DNA from 3 places in the Nocardiopsis sp. iso_40 genome. Region 2 is predicted to be linked to each of the others. Evidence: predicted binding sites of a transcription regulator. Region 2 holds the regulator's gene; each other region holds the start of a gene.
What was found. The regulator LexA, encoded in region 2, represses DNA repair genes until DNA is damaged. The targets are predictions, from matches to a motif close to TCGAACANNTGTTCGA.
Positions count from the first base shown of each region.

Region 1: a site for LexA is predicted at 2,591-2,606, ahead of AC0VYD_RS02000 (DUF6504 family protein). Genes of this name have one in related genera too.
Region 3: a site for LexA is predicted at 1,369-1,384, ahead of ruvC (crossover junction endodeoxyribonuclease RuvC). Genes of this name have one in related genera too.

Region 1 covers NZ_CM149666.1:459,382-464,169, reverse strand. The annotation lists gene AC0VYD_RS02020 (LPXTG cell wall anchor domain-containing protein) at 1-105, opposite strand, end outside; gene AC0VYD_RS02015 (hypothetical protein) at 626-751, shown strand; gene AC0VYD_RS02010 (DivIVA domain-containing protein) at 784-1,470, shown strand; gene AC0VYD_RS02005 (M48 family metallopeptidase) at 1,728-2,507, shown strand; gene AC0VYD_RS02000 (DUF6504 family protein) at 2,619-2,879, shown strand; gene AC0VYD_RS01995 (hypothetical protein) at 3,077-3,544, shown strand; gene AC0VYD_RS01990 (NUDIX hydrolase) at 3,585-4,055, opposite strand; gene AC0VYD_RS01985 (GNAT family N-acetyltransferase) at 4,081-4,662, opposite strand; gene AC0VYD_RS01980 (ROK family transcriptional regulator) at 4,736-4,788, shown strand, end outside.
Region 2 covers NZ_CM149666.1:1,672,771-1,677,558, reverse strand. The annotation lists gene AC0VYD_RS07375 (vitamin B12-dependent ribonucleotide reductase) at 1-908, opposite strand, end outside; gene nrdR (transcriptional regulator NrdR) at 1,013-1,510, opposite strand; gene lexA (transcriptional repressor LexA) at 2,197-2,904, shown strand; gene AC0VYD_RS07360 (alpha/beta hydrolase family protein) at 2,961-4,052, shown strand; gene AC0VYD_RS07355 (hypothetical protein) at 4,134-4,787, opposite strand; gene AC0VYD_RS07350 (hypothetical protein) at 4,784-4,788, opposite strand, start outside.
Region 3 covers NZ_CM149666.1:4,169,323-4,174,110, reverse strand. The annotation lists gene AC0VYD_RS18190 (molecular chaperone DnaJ) at 1-304, opposite strand, end outside; gene AC0VYD_RS18185 (NUDIX hydrolase) at 395-1,216, opposite strand; gene ruvC (crossover junction endodeoxyribonuclease RuvC) at 1,405-1,953, shown strand; gene ruvA (Holliday junction branch migration protein RuvA) at 2,042-2,659, shown strand; gene ruvB (Holliday junction branch migration DNA helicase RuvB) at 2,692-3,813, shown strand; gene yajC (preprotein translocase subunit YajC) at 4,141-4,506, shown strand; gene AC0VYD_RS18160 (adenine phosphoribosyltransferase) at 4,632-4,788, shown strand, end outside.

The DNA.
Region 1 (4,788 bases), 1.2 Mb from region 2:
GGCGTGGGCGGGCATCGCGGTGGCCAGGCTGAGAGCGCCCAGCGCGGCGAAGGCGGCACCGCCCTGGAGGACGCGGCGCGCCGTGATTCGGGGAGCGTTCTTCAAGTCATCCTCGTTTGGGTCGTCCGAGCCCATATGTGTCTGGGCCGGGCCTGGCCGCGCCTTCCACCACCGGAACAACAGAGGTGGGGATTCTCGGAGCGTGGAGCACGGACCAGGGTCGTATGGGGGACGGTCGGGGCACACAGAAGCCCATGACCTGCAAAAACAGAAAGCTCGCGCGGTTTCGGCCCGCAGAGGGCAAGGGCCGGAAGAACCGGCCTGACTGCTTTCCATTCGCCACAACGAGAGTACATGCCAACAAATGCCAAACCATCGGACTTTCGATATCAAAAAGGTCACGATGGTCATGCCAATGCCCTGAGTAACGGCACCCAATAATATGGGTTAATCTTTTGGATTCCGGTAAACCTCAATAGGACTCAGGCGTCTTATGGGGAATACGTCCCATGCGGGGCGACTCCCTGACCAGGCAACGCTCGTGCAGGCAACACTCGTGTCCGCACCCGGCCAGAACCACTGGTATTTGTGGCGCATGCCACTCACCGTCGGCATAATGCCGTCCATGAGTTCCCCCGCCCCTTCCCCCCTCCCCGTCGCCGCACCGCACGGGGGCGACCGCTTCCGGGTCCGCGCCGCCCGGGACACCACCGGCGACGGGTCCGCCGCCGAGCCACACGCGGACCTGTGACAGCGCCCCCCGAGAACCCCGTGAACTGCACAATGGGGACCATGCCTCTGACACCGGCGGACATCCGCAACAAGAAGTTCCACACGGTGCGCCTGCGCCCGGGCTACAACGAGGAGGACGTGGACGCACTCCTCGACCGGATCGAGGCGACACTGGTGGCGCTGGAGGGCGGACCGCGCAAGGGCCCGCTGCTCACCGCGGACGAGATCCGCAACTCCCGCTTCCGCACCACCCGGATGAGCCCCGGATACCGCGAGGACGAGGTGGACGACTTCCTCGACCTCGTCGTGGCCGACCTCGCCGGGCGCGGCCTGGGCCAGCCCGCCCCGCCCCCGCCCCTGCCTCCGCACCCCGGCGGGACGGGCCCCGCGCAAACCGGCCGGGTGCCGCAGGGGCCGCACCACCAGGACCTGCCGCCGACCGGTCCACCGCCGCCCGGACCGCGGATGGCCCCCCAGGACATCCGCGAGCAGCGCTTCGCCACCACCCGGTTGACCACCGGCTACAACGAGCAGGAGGTCGACGAGTTCCTGGACCGCGCCGAGTACACGCTGGACGTCCTCCAGCAGGGGCGGCCGGAACGGGCCACCCTCACCTCCGAGGAGGTGGAGCGGGTCCAGTTCGCCACCACCCGGGCGCGCCCCGGGTACGACCCGGCCCAGGTCAACCGGTTCCTGGACGTACTCGCCGAGGAGTTGCGCCACTACGAGCGCTCCTGACACCGGACACGCCGCCTCCGCCACCCCGAACAAAGGAAAGCGGAAAGTAATATTTGGACACAGGGAGTAATCACCCTGAGACACGGGCGTTCCGAGGGGGGAGCAGCGTGCCACACGCGACGCCAGGGCACTCTCCGGCCTGTGCGGTCCACGGGGTTCCCGGCTGCACCGCCGCCACCCCCGGACGGCTGACCGCGCACCGGTCCTCCCCGCACGGGCCCACGCGGGAACCGTGCGGGCTGGACACCGACGAGGAGATCGTTCCAGCGTCCGCGCATCCCTGGGAGAAACCGCTGTTCGTCCTGTGCGCGACGGTGTCCCTGGCGCTCACCGCGGTTCTGCTGAGGCTGGTGTGGTCCTTTTCCGGGTCGGTGCTGTGGACCGCGCTGGCACTGACCGCGGCACCCCTGGCGTGCTGGTCGGTGCGCGGTATGCGCTACGCCCGCGAGTGCGCGGAGTCGGTCCGGATCTCACCGACCCAGTTCCCCGAGGCCCACCGGACGGTGGTGTCCCTGGCGACGGACATGGGGCTGTCCCGGCCCCCGGAGGCGTACGTGCGGGTCGGTCCGGTCTCCGCCCGCACCGACGCCGCCGCGCACGGGCTCCGCCGCTACCTGGTGCTGCCCGACGCCCTGTTCGACGGGGACGGCCGCCTGCGCGACCCGGACGCCCTGGCGTTCCTCATCGCCCACCAGGTGGGCCATGTGGCCGCCGGGCACACCGGGTACTGGCGCCGGTTGGCCACCGTCGGTGCCGACCTGGTTCCGGGTCTGGGCTCCGCGCTGTCCCGCGCCGCCGAGTACACGGCCGACAACCACGCCCACGCGCACCTGCCCGAGGGGGTGCACGCGGTACACCTGTTCGCGGGGGGCCCGAACCTGTACACGCGGGTGAACATGGGCGAGATGGCAGCCCGGGCGCGTACCGACCGGGGGTGCTCGCTGCTGCTCTACCACCTGCTCTCCCGGCGTCCGAGCAACACCAGGCGGATGGCCGCGCTGCGCGACCGCACTCGCCGCGGCCGGGTGTTCCTGTAGTTCCCGCCCCGGAACACGGGCGGACCGGCACACCTGCCCCGTGGGGACACGGACCGCGCCGACCTCCGAGGGACTTGACTCCGTCGAACGCGTGTTCGATATGGTGTTCGGGTGAGTCTCCTGAACGAACAGATCGACGTCCGTTCCACCGACCGTGGCAACCCCGCCCAGTTCACCTGGCGCGGCCACACCTTCCGGGTGCGCAGGATCATCGGCGACTGGCCCGCCCGCCCCGAGGCCCCTGGCGTCCCGGCCACACAGATTCACCTGCTCCGCGTCTCGGCCGAGTCGGAGTCGGGCGTTCCCAGCATCATCGACATCACCCGGGACGTCGCCTCGGACCGCTGGACCATGCGGCGCCAGTGGAACTAGGCACGGAGCCGGCTCCGCGGCCCGGACAGCACGGCGCCGAACGCCTGCCGGGCAGGCGTTCGGGCCGGCGGACACCCGCGCTCCCGCACCGGTCCCGCGCAGACCCGGGCCGCTGCCCTCCCGGACGGGGCCGACCGGGCTCTTGCCCGCGCCGACCGCACGCGCCATCATGTCCCCCATGAGCTTCCGAAAGGCCGATGCCGCGTAGGCGTCCGGGTGCGCTACGCGCACGAACCGACCAGCTCCCCCGGCCGACCCGCCTCCCCCCGCCGCGCCCGGTCCCGGGCCTGTCCGCCCGCACCTGCCTGGCGATCCACCGCCTCGAACGGGCCTCCGACCCGCGCAGCGTGGGGGCCACCGCGACCGCGTTGACCCGCTACCGCGGCTTCGTCACGTCGGGGCGCGGTCCTCTCTACCCGCGCCCCGCCCGCTTCGACTGCTGCCCCGGTTGTGCCCGGGACGACATCAGGTTCGTCCGCGACGGCCTGGAGGAGGCGATCACCGACCTGCCACCGGGGCCTCGCGGGGAGCTGCGGCGACTGGTCAGCGCGCTGGACCGCCTCTACCAGGAGCGCACCCTGCCGGACCCGCTGTTCCCCACAGGCGGCCCCTGGGCGGACCTCGCCTGGTGGCACCGCCGTCTGGACACCGGACCGTCGGGCTGACCCGTTCGTCCGGGCCCCGAACCGAGCACCGACCCCGGGGTCAGCGCTCGTAGTGGGGCTCGCCCCCGGGTTCGCGGGCGCAGCGGATGCGTTCGAGGATCCGGTCGGCCATCCGCGGCAGTCCGTCCGGGGCGAACCAGCCCACGTCGAGGCTCTCGTCGCCGTCGACCCCGAGCTCACCGCCCACGGGGCGGCAGCGGAAGGCGAGATCGAGGAACTGCACCTGATCGCCGTTGGGGTAGGTGTGCGGTTCCTGGCCGATCACGGTGGCCAGGCGCTCCACCTCCACCAGCACCCCGGTCTCCTCCCGCACCTCACGGACCACCGCCCGGGCGGGCTGCTCCCCGGGTTCGAGGATGCCGCCCGGGGTGGCCCAGCGACCGTCGTCGGAGCGCCGGTGCAGCAGCACCCGGCCGCCGTCATCGAGAACCACGGCGGTCACACCCACCAGGGGGAGGAGGTCGTGGCCGACGTGCTGGCGCAGCTTCCGGAGGAAATCGGGAACGGGCATGCCACCGACACTAACGCCGGACCGGTCAGCCGCGCCGGCGGCGGAGTTCGGCGTACTCGTCGGCGAGGACCGACATCAGGACCGCGTCGTGCCACTCGCCGTCCCAGCGCAGGTGTTGGCGCCACACGCCCTCCCGGACGAAGCCGGACCTGGCGTAGGACCTCTCCGCGTTGGTGTTGAAGGCGAACACCTCCAGTGCCACCCGGTGCAGCCCCGCGGTCTCGAAGGCGTACTCCAGGACCAGGTCGGTGGCCTCGGTGCCGTAGCCCCTGCCGGTGTGCTCCATGGAGCTGAGCGCGATCCGGTAGTGCGCCTCGGCGTTGTCCGGGTCCAGGTCGATGAGCGCGCAGTCACCGACGGCCGCACCGCCCCGCTGCTCCCGGACCACCCAGTCGGCCCGGTCGTGCCGCTGCTCCCAGGCCGCGAACACCCTGAGCAGCTGTTCGGCGGTGAACTCCCGGTGGGTACCGGTGAGCCTGCGCACCTGCGGGTCCATGTCCACGATCCCCGGGATCACCTCGCCCGCGTTGGCGACGCCCAGCGGTTCCAACCGCACCCGGCCCCCGACGAGGACGGGCTGGTCGCGGAACACGTCTGAAGGCACCATGATGGGAATCCAACCAGCGCCCCCACACACGGGCAACGGGTTTTCCGCGGCAGTCGGCGGCAGGGGGTACGGGGTGGCGACCGGTACGGGGACGGTGAGCTTCCAGACCGTCCGGGAGAGCAACCT
Region 2 (4,788 bases):
TCGGAGCCGGTCTCGACGGCGCGCATGAAGGCGTCGGAGACCCGGACGGAGTTGTTGGCGTTCTGGTACTGGACGCTGAACATGTCGTCGCCGCCGAGGTCCACGTCGAAACCGGCGTCGCGCAGGGCACGGATCTTGTGCTCCTCACGGGACTTGGTCTCGACGAAGTCCTCGATGTCGGGGTGGTCGACGTCCAGCACGACCATCTTGGCCGCCCGGCGGGTGGCGCCGCCGGACTTGATGGTCCCGGCCGAGGCGTCGGCTCCGCGCATGAAGGAGACGGGCCCGGAGGCGTTGCCGCCGGAGGAGAGCAGCTCCTTGGAGGAGCGGATGCGGGACAGGTTCACACCCGCGCCGGAGCCACCCTTGAAGATGAGCCCCTCCTCCTTGTACCAGTCGAGGATCGACTCCATGCTGTCGTCGACGGAGAGGATGAAACACGCGCTGACCTGGGCCCTGGCCGAGGTTCCGACGTTGAACCAGACCGGTGAGTTGAAGCTGAAGAACTGGTGGGCCAGGGCGTACTTCAGTTCGTGGTCGAAGACCTCGGCGTCCTCCTCGGAGGCGAAGTAGCCGTGGGCGCGACCGGTCTCGGTGTAGACGCCGACGACGCGGTCGATGAGCTGCTTGAGGCTCCACTCGCGCTCGGGGGTGCCGACGGCGCCGCGGAAGTACTTGCTGGCCACGATCTGGGTGGCGTTCACCGACCAGGAGGCGGGGAACTCGACACCGCGCTGCTCGAAGTTGACGGTGCCGTCACGCCAGTTGGTCATGACGACGTCGCGGCGTTCCCATTCGAGGGTGTCGTAGGGGTGCGTGTCCGCGGTCGTGAAGACCCGCTTCAGCTTCAGGCCCTTGCGCGGGCCCTTTCCCTTGCGTCCCGCGGGACCGCTCGTGGTTTGCGTCATGGCGGCGACTCCCCGAAGTGCTGTTCGTGCGCGGACCTGTGGTGACCGCGCGGGTGTCCTTGCTGTCGCTGCGGTCCCGGAGGGTTCGGTGAACGTCCGGTCCGTCAGGGGGCGGTGTCGGCCGTGGGCCTGGCCGCCCGCGAGTCGTCCTCGTCCTCGCGGTCCCTGCGCAGGCTCGCGATCTCGGCCTCGAAGTCGGCCAGGCTCTCGAAGCCACGGTAGACGCTGGCGAAGTGCAGGTAGGCGACCTCGTCCAGGTCCCGCATCGGCCCGAGGATGGCCAGGCCGATCTCGTGGGCCGGAACCTCGGCCACCCCTCTGCCGCGGATCTCCTCCTCGACCTGCTGGCCGAGTTTGGCGAGGGCGTCCTCGGAGACGGGACGGCCCTGGCAGGCCCGGCGCACCCCGGCGATGATCTTGGTGCGGCTGAAGGGTTCGGTCACCCCGGAACGCTTGGCCACCATCAGCAGGACGGTCTCCTGGGTGGTGAATCGGCGTTCGCAGACGGGGCAGGACCGGCGGCGGCGGATGGCCGCACCGTCATCGGTGGACCTGCTGTCGATCACCCGGGTGTCCGGATGGCGACAGAACGGACAGTGCATCCCGGTTCACCTGGCTTCCCTCTACCCGACCAACAACCCTCAAGGTCTACTTAACCACAATTTCTGGACCACGGCCCCCTGGGCGACACCAGATGTTGTGGTCGAACGTAGAGGCCTGCCGGAATGCCCGCAACCTTGGCGACGGCGTGTCCGGCAAAGGGGCCGCTTCCGGACGGCGGGGCGGCCCACGGGTTCCCGGCGCGGGCGGGGCGGAAGGGGCGGCACTGGGCGCAGACCCCAAGGATAGGGGCGTCGGAGCAGGAGGTTCCCCGACGCCACGCCCCGGTGCGGCACGGGCTCCCCCGGCACCGGTCCCACCTGGTGTCGGGGGTGGATGCCGCCGCGGACACGAGACGAACCCCATACCCGGAGCGGCCCGCCCGGACCGGTTCCGCGAACCTCTTCCAGCATTCGGGGGACAACGACGGGTGAACACGTGTACACACATAAGCGAAGGCCATCAGAAACGGGTCGTGAAAACACAATGAGATATCCACACGTCCTCGAACGCTTGTTTGATATCACCGTGTGCAACGACTAATGTTGACCTTGATTTCACGCCGGTTTCGCCGTCACGTGGACCACCAGGTCGGCGCGGTCGCGGGCCGGTACTGGCCAGACGATCAGGCCCTGACCGAACCGAACGCCGAGGAGGCCCGGCCGTGCCGGAGGAGAATCCCGGAGCCGTGGGCTCCGGACCCACCACCGTTCTTTCACCTGTGGGTGACACGGGTACTGCCACGCCCGAAGCCCCCAAACTCACCGCACGCCAGCAGAGTGTCCTGCACTGCATCCAGCGGTACGTCCGGGACCACGGTTACCCGCCCTCCATCCGGGAGATCGGCGACTCGGTCGGCCTGTCCAGCCCGTCCAGCGTGGCGCACCAGCTCAAGGTGCTCCAGCGCAAGGGCTACCTGTACCGCGACCAGAACCGACCGCGCGCGGTGGAGCTGCGCACGCCGGGCCGTGATTCCGCGCAGACCGTGCCTGCGGAGGAGCTCACCGCCGGCCCAGCCCGGGCCGCCTCGGTCCCGCTGGTCGGACGGATCGCCGCCGGCGGCCCGATCCTGGCGGAGGAGGCGGTCGAGGACATCCTCGCCCTGCCCCGCCAACTGGTCGGCGAGGGCCAGCTGTTCATGCTCACCGTGGTCGGCGACTCGATGATCGACGCCGCCATCACCGACGGCGACCTGGTGGTGATCCGGCAACAGCAGGACGCCGAGAACGGGGACATCGTCGCGGCGCTGCTGGACGACGAGGCGACCGTGAAGGTGCTGCACCGCGAACCGGACGGGCACGTCTGGCTGATGCCGCGCAACGACGCCTACGAGCCCATCAGGGGCGACGAGGCCACCGTCCTCGGCAAGGTCGTCACGGTCATGCGCCGGGTCTGATCCCTCCCGGCTCCCGGCCACGTCGGGGGCGGCCAGCGGGCCGATACGCTGAGGGCGTGTCGACACCTGCTTCCGCCCCCGCACTCTCCCGGCGCACCGGCCGCCCCCGCACCGCGATGACCGCGGTTCTGGTCACCGGTGCCCTGATCGCCACCTCCTGCACCCCCGCCGACGACGCCGGTCCGGCCCTGCCCGGCGCGGTCGGGCACGAGCGGGAGGTCTCCTTCCACGGGGGCGGGTTCACCGTGCCCGGCACCTTCACCGCTCCCGCCCACACCGGTGACGAGGCCGTCCCCGGTGTGCTCCTCATCTCCGGCAGCGGCCCCACCGACCGGGACGGCAACAGTCAGACCCGTCCCGAAGCCGACACCAACCTCAACCTCGCCCGGGTGCTGAGCGGAGCGGGCGCGGCCTCCCTGCGCTACGACAAGTTCGGCAGCGGAGACCCCGCCGACATGGACGAGGCGGAGCTGGAGGCCCTGGAACGCCCGGTGGACCCGCTGGTCTACGACCAGCAGATGGCGGCTGCCTACGAGGAACTGCTCGCCCAGCCCGAGGTGGACCCCGAGCGCACCGTCGTCCTGGGCCACAGCGAGGGCGCCCTGTTCGCCCTGCGCGCCCACGAGGTCCTCGACGCCGAACCCGCCCTCGTGCTGGCCGCCCCGCCCGGCACCCGCATGCTCGACCTCATCGACCGGCAGCTGACCGAACAAGTCCGTACCGGTGAGGCCCGTGGCGCGGTGGGCACGGCGGGGGCCGTCCAGATGCTCTCCGACACCCGGGCGGCCCGGGCGGCGATCCGCGGCGGCCGGGAACTGCCCCCGGGGGACGCCACAGGTCTGTTCAGCCCGGAGAACGAGGGCTACCTCGCCTGGATCGACTCCTTCGACCCGGTGGAGCTGGCCTCGGACCTGCCGTCCCGGACTCCGGTCCTGGTTCTGTGGGGTGAGGAGGACGCCCAGGTGGCCGGTGAGGAGGTGGACCGGCTCATGACCGGTCTGAGCGACGCCGAGCGGGTGGACCTGCCCGGGGTCGACCACGTCCTGCGCGAGTACGACGACTCGCCGGGGGCCGCGGCGCCCGACGCCGACCGGCCCTTCTCATCCGAGGTCGCCCCGGTGGTCGAGGAGTTCCTCAACGGTCTGTAGACCGCTCCCCTCCGTCGGGGGACCGCGCCGGACGCGGTCGGCCGTGCCCGGCGGGAGCCCGCCCCGGAGGGCGGGCGCGCCTCATTCGGGTTCGGGCAGTTGGTCGACGACGGCGCGCGCGAGGCGTTCGGCCTCCTCCGCGGCGAGGTCGCCGTCGACCGAGTCGACGGCGTCGTAGTCGGTGGCGGCCGTGTAGCAGGACTCCAGGTACAGGTTGGAGACCCGCACCGCCACGCATCCGACCTCGAAGGCGCCCTCCTCGACCCAGGTGAGGGCCTCGTCGCCCAGGCCCTGGACCGGCTGGGGACCGCTGCGCTCCGCGGTGGCGCTCATGGTCTCCGAGGCGGTCTCCTCGCCGCCCTCGACCGGTGCGGCGATCAGGACGAGGGTGGCGGCGGCCGGAACGGACTCCCCCGCCCCCTCGGGTGTGGCCCACCGGCACTGCCAGCCCGTCCCGAAGGAGTCCTGGACGGTGCCGACGGTCTCCTCGATCTCGGTCTCGTAGCCGGGCACGAGTTCAGCCAGGACCTCCGTCTCCCCGATCTCGCACTCGGGTGCCGCCTCGAAGTCGCCTTCCTCCACACCGTTGTGCAGGAGGTACCAGCCGAGCCAGCCGGCGAGGCCCAGCACGGCCAGGACGAGGACGGCGAGGAGCGCGATGGCCAGGCCCCGGCTCTGCGGCGGGACGGCCCCGGGGTCCTCGGGGGCGGGGCCGCCGGGAAGGGCCGCGCTCACA
Region 3 (4,788 bases), 2.5 Mb from region 2:
AGGTCCGCTCCCGGGTCGTGAACGTGATGTCGTCGAGCCCAGGGCCGCCCTCGGCGGCCCGCCGGTAGTGCCGCCAGGCCTCGGTGAGTCGCGCGAATCCGGCCCCGGCCTCGGCAGTGCGGTCGGCGGGCGCGGTGTCGGGGTGGAGCAGTCGGGCCAGACGCCGGTACTCGGCGGTGGCGGCCGGGGGTACCGTGCCGCCGTCAGCGGGCAGGGGGCCGAACAGGGCGGCCGGGTCCGCGGCGAGGCCGAGGGTGCGCAGGGCGGCGTCGAAACCGCCTGGGACGTGCTGCTCGGTACTCATCCGCTCTCCCTGCTCAGCCGTTCTCCGTGGGGGCCGGGGCGCGCTGCTCACCGGGTGTCTGTTCATCGGGTGCCCGCCGTCCGGTGCGGGCTACTGGGTGCCGCGCAGCAGCGGAGGGTGGAGCAGTGCCGCGCCGCCCGCCCGGTACAGCCGGGCGCGTCGGCCTCCCCCCGAGCCTCCGCGGTCGGCCAGTTCTCCGGTGTCCTCGACGAACCCCGGGGTGGCGAGGATCTTGCGGTGGAAGTTGGCGGCGTGCAGTGCGCGCCCCCACACCGCCTCGTACACCCCGCGCAGCTCGGTGATGGTGAACACGGGTGGGAGGAAGGCGGTGGCCAGGGCGGTGTACTCCAGCTTGGAGCGGGCGCGTTCGACGGCGTCGCCGAGGACGCGCGCGTGGTCGAAGGCGAGTTCGTGTCCGGTGGCGGCCCCCTCGCCGTAGCCCAGGGCGGTCCAGGGGACCCACGCGGCCTCCGCGGTGTCGCGGCCGGTGCGCGGGTCGGGCAGGTCGGGTGCCAGCACCATGTACGCCACCGAGATCACCCGCATGCGGGGGTCCCGGTCGATCGCGCCGTAGGTGCCGAGCTGTTCCAGGTGTATCTCGGCGGGCAGGGGGGTCTTCTCCGTGAGTACGCGCAGGGCGGCGTCGGGGAGGTCGGGGTCGGCCGGCCCGGCAGCGCCGTCCCGGGCCCGGACGAACCCGCCGGGCAGGGCCCAACGGCCGCGTTGGGGGTGCCGGGCGCGGCGGCCGAGCAGGACGCGGGGGAGCCCGTCGCGGATGGTCAGCGCGACCACGTCCACGGTGACCGCGGCGGGTGCGAACGCGTTCGGGTCGTAGTCGGCCAGGAACCTGTGTTCGTCGGCCGCGTCGTACCCTTCCGCGGCCGGTCGGCCGTCACCCCGCCGCCCGTCGATCCCTTCGGACACCGCTTCCCCCAAGTTGATCTCAAAGTGAGTTTTTCTCTTTCTGAGTTGAACCTAGCACCGGTGTATCCTCCCGTCCACCCCCTTCGGCCGACACGCCTCGCCGGGCGGCGGATCACGTCACCGTCCGCCGCTAGCATGGTGCGAACGAACGTTCGAGAAGAGAGTCGGGTGGCGACGTGCGCGTGCTGGGAATCGATCCGGGGCTGACCCGTTGCGGTGTCGGCGCCGTCGAGGGGGCCATCGGCCGTCCCCTGCGACTCCTGGCCGCCGACGCCATCCGCACCAGCGCCGACACCGAGCTCCCGCAGCGCCTGGTCGCCGTCGAGCGCGGAATCGAGGAGTGGCTGGACCAGTACGAACCCGACGCCGTCGCCGTCGAGCGGGTCTTCGCCCAGCACAACCTCAGCACCGTGATGGGCACCGCCCAGGCCAGCGGCATCGCCCTGGTGTGCGCCGCCCGCCGCGGGCTGCCCGTCGCCACCCACACCCCCAGCGAGGCCAAGGCCGCCATCACCGGCAACGGCCGTGCCGACAAGAAGCAGGTCGGCAGCATGGTGGCGCGTATCCTCGGACTCGACGGGCCGCCGAAACCGGCCGACGCCGCGGACGCTGTGGCCCTGGCCATCTGTCACATCTGGCGGGGCGGGGCCCAGGCCCGGGTCGCCCAGGCCCAACAGGACTTCGCCCGCAAGGTCGAACTGGCCCGCCGAGCGCGCGGCCGCTGATCCCGCCGGTCCGTACGGCACGGGAAGAAACAGGCAGCAGTACCGCCCCCAGGAAGGAGACGGGCGCCCCTCCAGGCGCCCACACGACATGATCGCGTTCCTCACCGGCCGGGTGGCCGCACGCGGCGCGGGCAGCGCCGTGATCGACGTCGGCGGGGTCGGCATGACCGTCCAGTGCACCCCCTCCGCCCTGTCCCGCCTGCACGTGGGGGAGGAGGGCACCGTGGCCACCAGCCTCGTCGTCCGCGAGGAGTCCCTCACCCTCTTCGGGTTCGCCGACGACGACGAGAGGAGCCTCTTCGAGCAGGTCCAGACCGCCTCCGGCATCGGCCCGCGCATCGCCCTGGCGATGCTCGCCGTGCACAGCCCCGACAGTCTGCGCCAGGCCGTGGCCACCGAGGACACCGCGGCCCTGACCAGGGTGCCCGGCATCGGTAAGAAGGGCGCCCAGCGCATCGTCCTGGAACTGCGTGGCAAGCTCGACGCCCCGGCCCTGAGCGAGGGCACCCTGCCCCCCGCCGACGCCCCGGACAGCGCCCAGCCCAACGGGGCCTGGCGCGGACAGGTCGTCTCCGGCCTGGTCAACCTCGGCTGGTCCGCCAAGGACGCGGAGGCCGCCGCGTCCTCCGTCGCCGCCGAGGCCGAGGACACCAGCGACGTCACCGTCCTGCTGCGCAGCGCCCTGCGCAGGCTCAGCCGCGCCTAGACCGCCCAGGACACAGGAAAGGGGTGCCCCCCGTGCACGAGCGCGACGCCGTCTCACCCGAGGCCGACGTTGAGGAACACCAGATCGAGGGGGCGCTGCGCCCCAAGGCCCTGAGCGAGTTCGTCGGTCAGCACCGGGTGCGCGAGCAGCTCTCCCTGGTCCTGCACAGCGCCCAGCGGCGCAACCGCGCTCCGGACCACATCCTCATGTCCGGCGGCCCCGGTCTGGGCAAGACCACCCTGGCCATGATCATCGCCGCCGAACTCGGCGCGCCCCTGCGGATCACCTCCGGGCCCGCGATCGAACGCTCCGGCGATCTGGCCGCCGTGCTCTCCACCCTCCAGGAGGGGGAGGTCCTCTTCCTCGACGAGATCCACCGGATGGCCCGCCCGGCCGAGGAGATGCTCTACGTCGCGATGGAGGACTTCCGGGTCGACGTCATCGTCGGCAAGGGGCCCGGAGCCACCGCGATCCCGCTCGACATCGCCCCGTTCACCCTGGTCGGCGCGACCACCAGGGCGGGCATGCTCCCGGCGCCGCTGCGCGACCGCTTCGGCTTCACCGCGCACATGGACTTCTACGAGCCCGCAGAGCTTGAGCAGATCCTGCACCGTTCCGCCGGGCTCCTCGGGGCACCGCTGGAGGCGGCGGCCGCCAGCGAGATCGCGGGCCGGTCCCGGGGCACACCCCGTATCGCGAACCGGCTCCTGCGCCGCGTGCGCGACTACGCCGAGGTCCGCGGGGACGGCCGTCTCACGCTGGCCAACGCCCGGGCCGCCCTGGAGCTGTACGAGGTGGACCCCCTGGGCCTGGACCGTCTGGACCGGGCCATCCTGGACGTGCTCCTGAACCGTTTCCGCGGCGGACCGGTCGGGCTGTCCACGCTGGCGGTGTCCGTGGGGGAGGAGGCCGAGACCGTGGAGGTCGTCGCCGAACCCTTCCTGGTCCGCTCCGGCTTCCTCGCCCGCACGCCGCGCGGCCGGGTCGCCACGCCGATGGCCTGGACCCACATGGGCCTCACTCCGCCGCCCGACGCCGCCTTCGGGGCCGCCATGGGCGCCTCCGGCGGGAACCCGGGCTCCTCCGCGGGGAACGACGGTGGCCGTGGAAACGGTCGGCAGGTCGATGGGGCGGAGGGTGGGGACAGCCCCTGACCGGGGCGCGGAGCCTTCACAGGGGGCTCCGGCCCGGGCACAATGAGGCGCGTGCAGCGTGAACCGGGGCCGAACCGTTAGCCCCCTGGTCTCTGCCGGTGGGGTAGTGGTGACCAGCGCCACGTAAACTGTGACGAACGCAGCCAAAGCGGGGCAACGGCCTCGTATGGTGTCGTCCGACGCCGGCGGAACGAGTTCGTGCCCCCGCGCGTTGTACCCACCGGGTACGCTTCCGGCCGCCGTGGCCGGAGCTGCCCGAGAAGGTGGTCGTCGCGGTGTCCGAGCCGACAGACGTCGGCCACAGGAAACGTCAGGAAGGACGCCCCCGTGCAGGGCACTTACATTCTCGCCGACGCTGCCCAGGGAGAGGGCAGCCTCATCGGCATGATGCTCCCGTTCGTGCTGATCCTCCTGGTCTTCTGGCTCCTGTTCTGGCGCCCGAACCAGAAGCGCCGCCAGCAGGAGACGCAGATGCAGAGCTCCCTGCAGCCCGGGGTCGAGGTCATGACCAAGGCGGGTATCTTCGCCACGGTGGTCGAGATCCACGAGCAGGACGTACTGCTGGAGATCTCCCCCGGCACCCGTATCCGGATGCTCAAGGCCGGCGTCGGAGAGGTCATCACCCCCGCCGCCGACGACACCCCGGTCGAGGACCGTCCCGACTTCGGCGACGACGACAAGCCCAAGGGCTGACCGCGGCCGACCTCCGGCGCATCACAGACTTCGGTACCGGCCCCCGCCCGGGGCCGGTACCGCTGTTCTCGGCCACGGCCGAGCAGCACAGCCGATCGACCCACCAGAAGAAGGCCCCGCCAGCCATGCCCGACGACACCGCGGTTCCGGACGCCCCGCACGCCGCCGAGCTCGCCCTCATCGAGGCGAGCATCCGCGACATCCCGGACTTCCCGCAGCCGGGAATCCTGTTCAAGGACATCACGCCCCTGCTCAACGAGCCGAAGGCGCTCGCGGCCACGG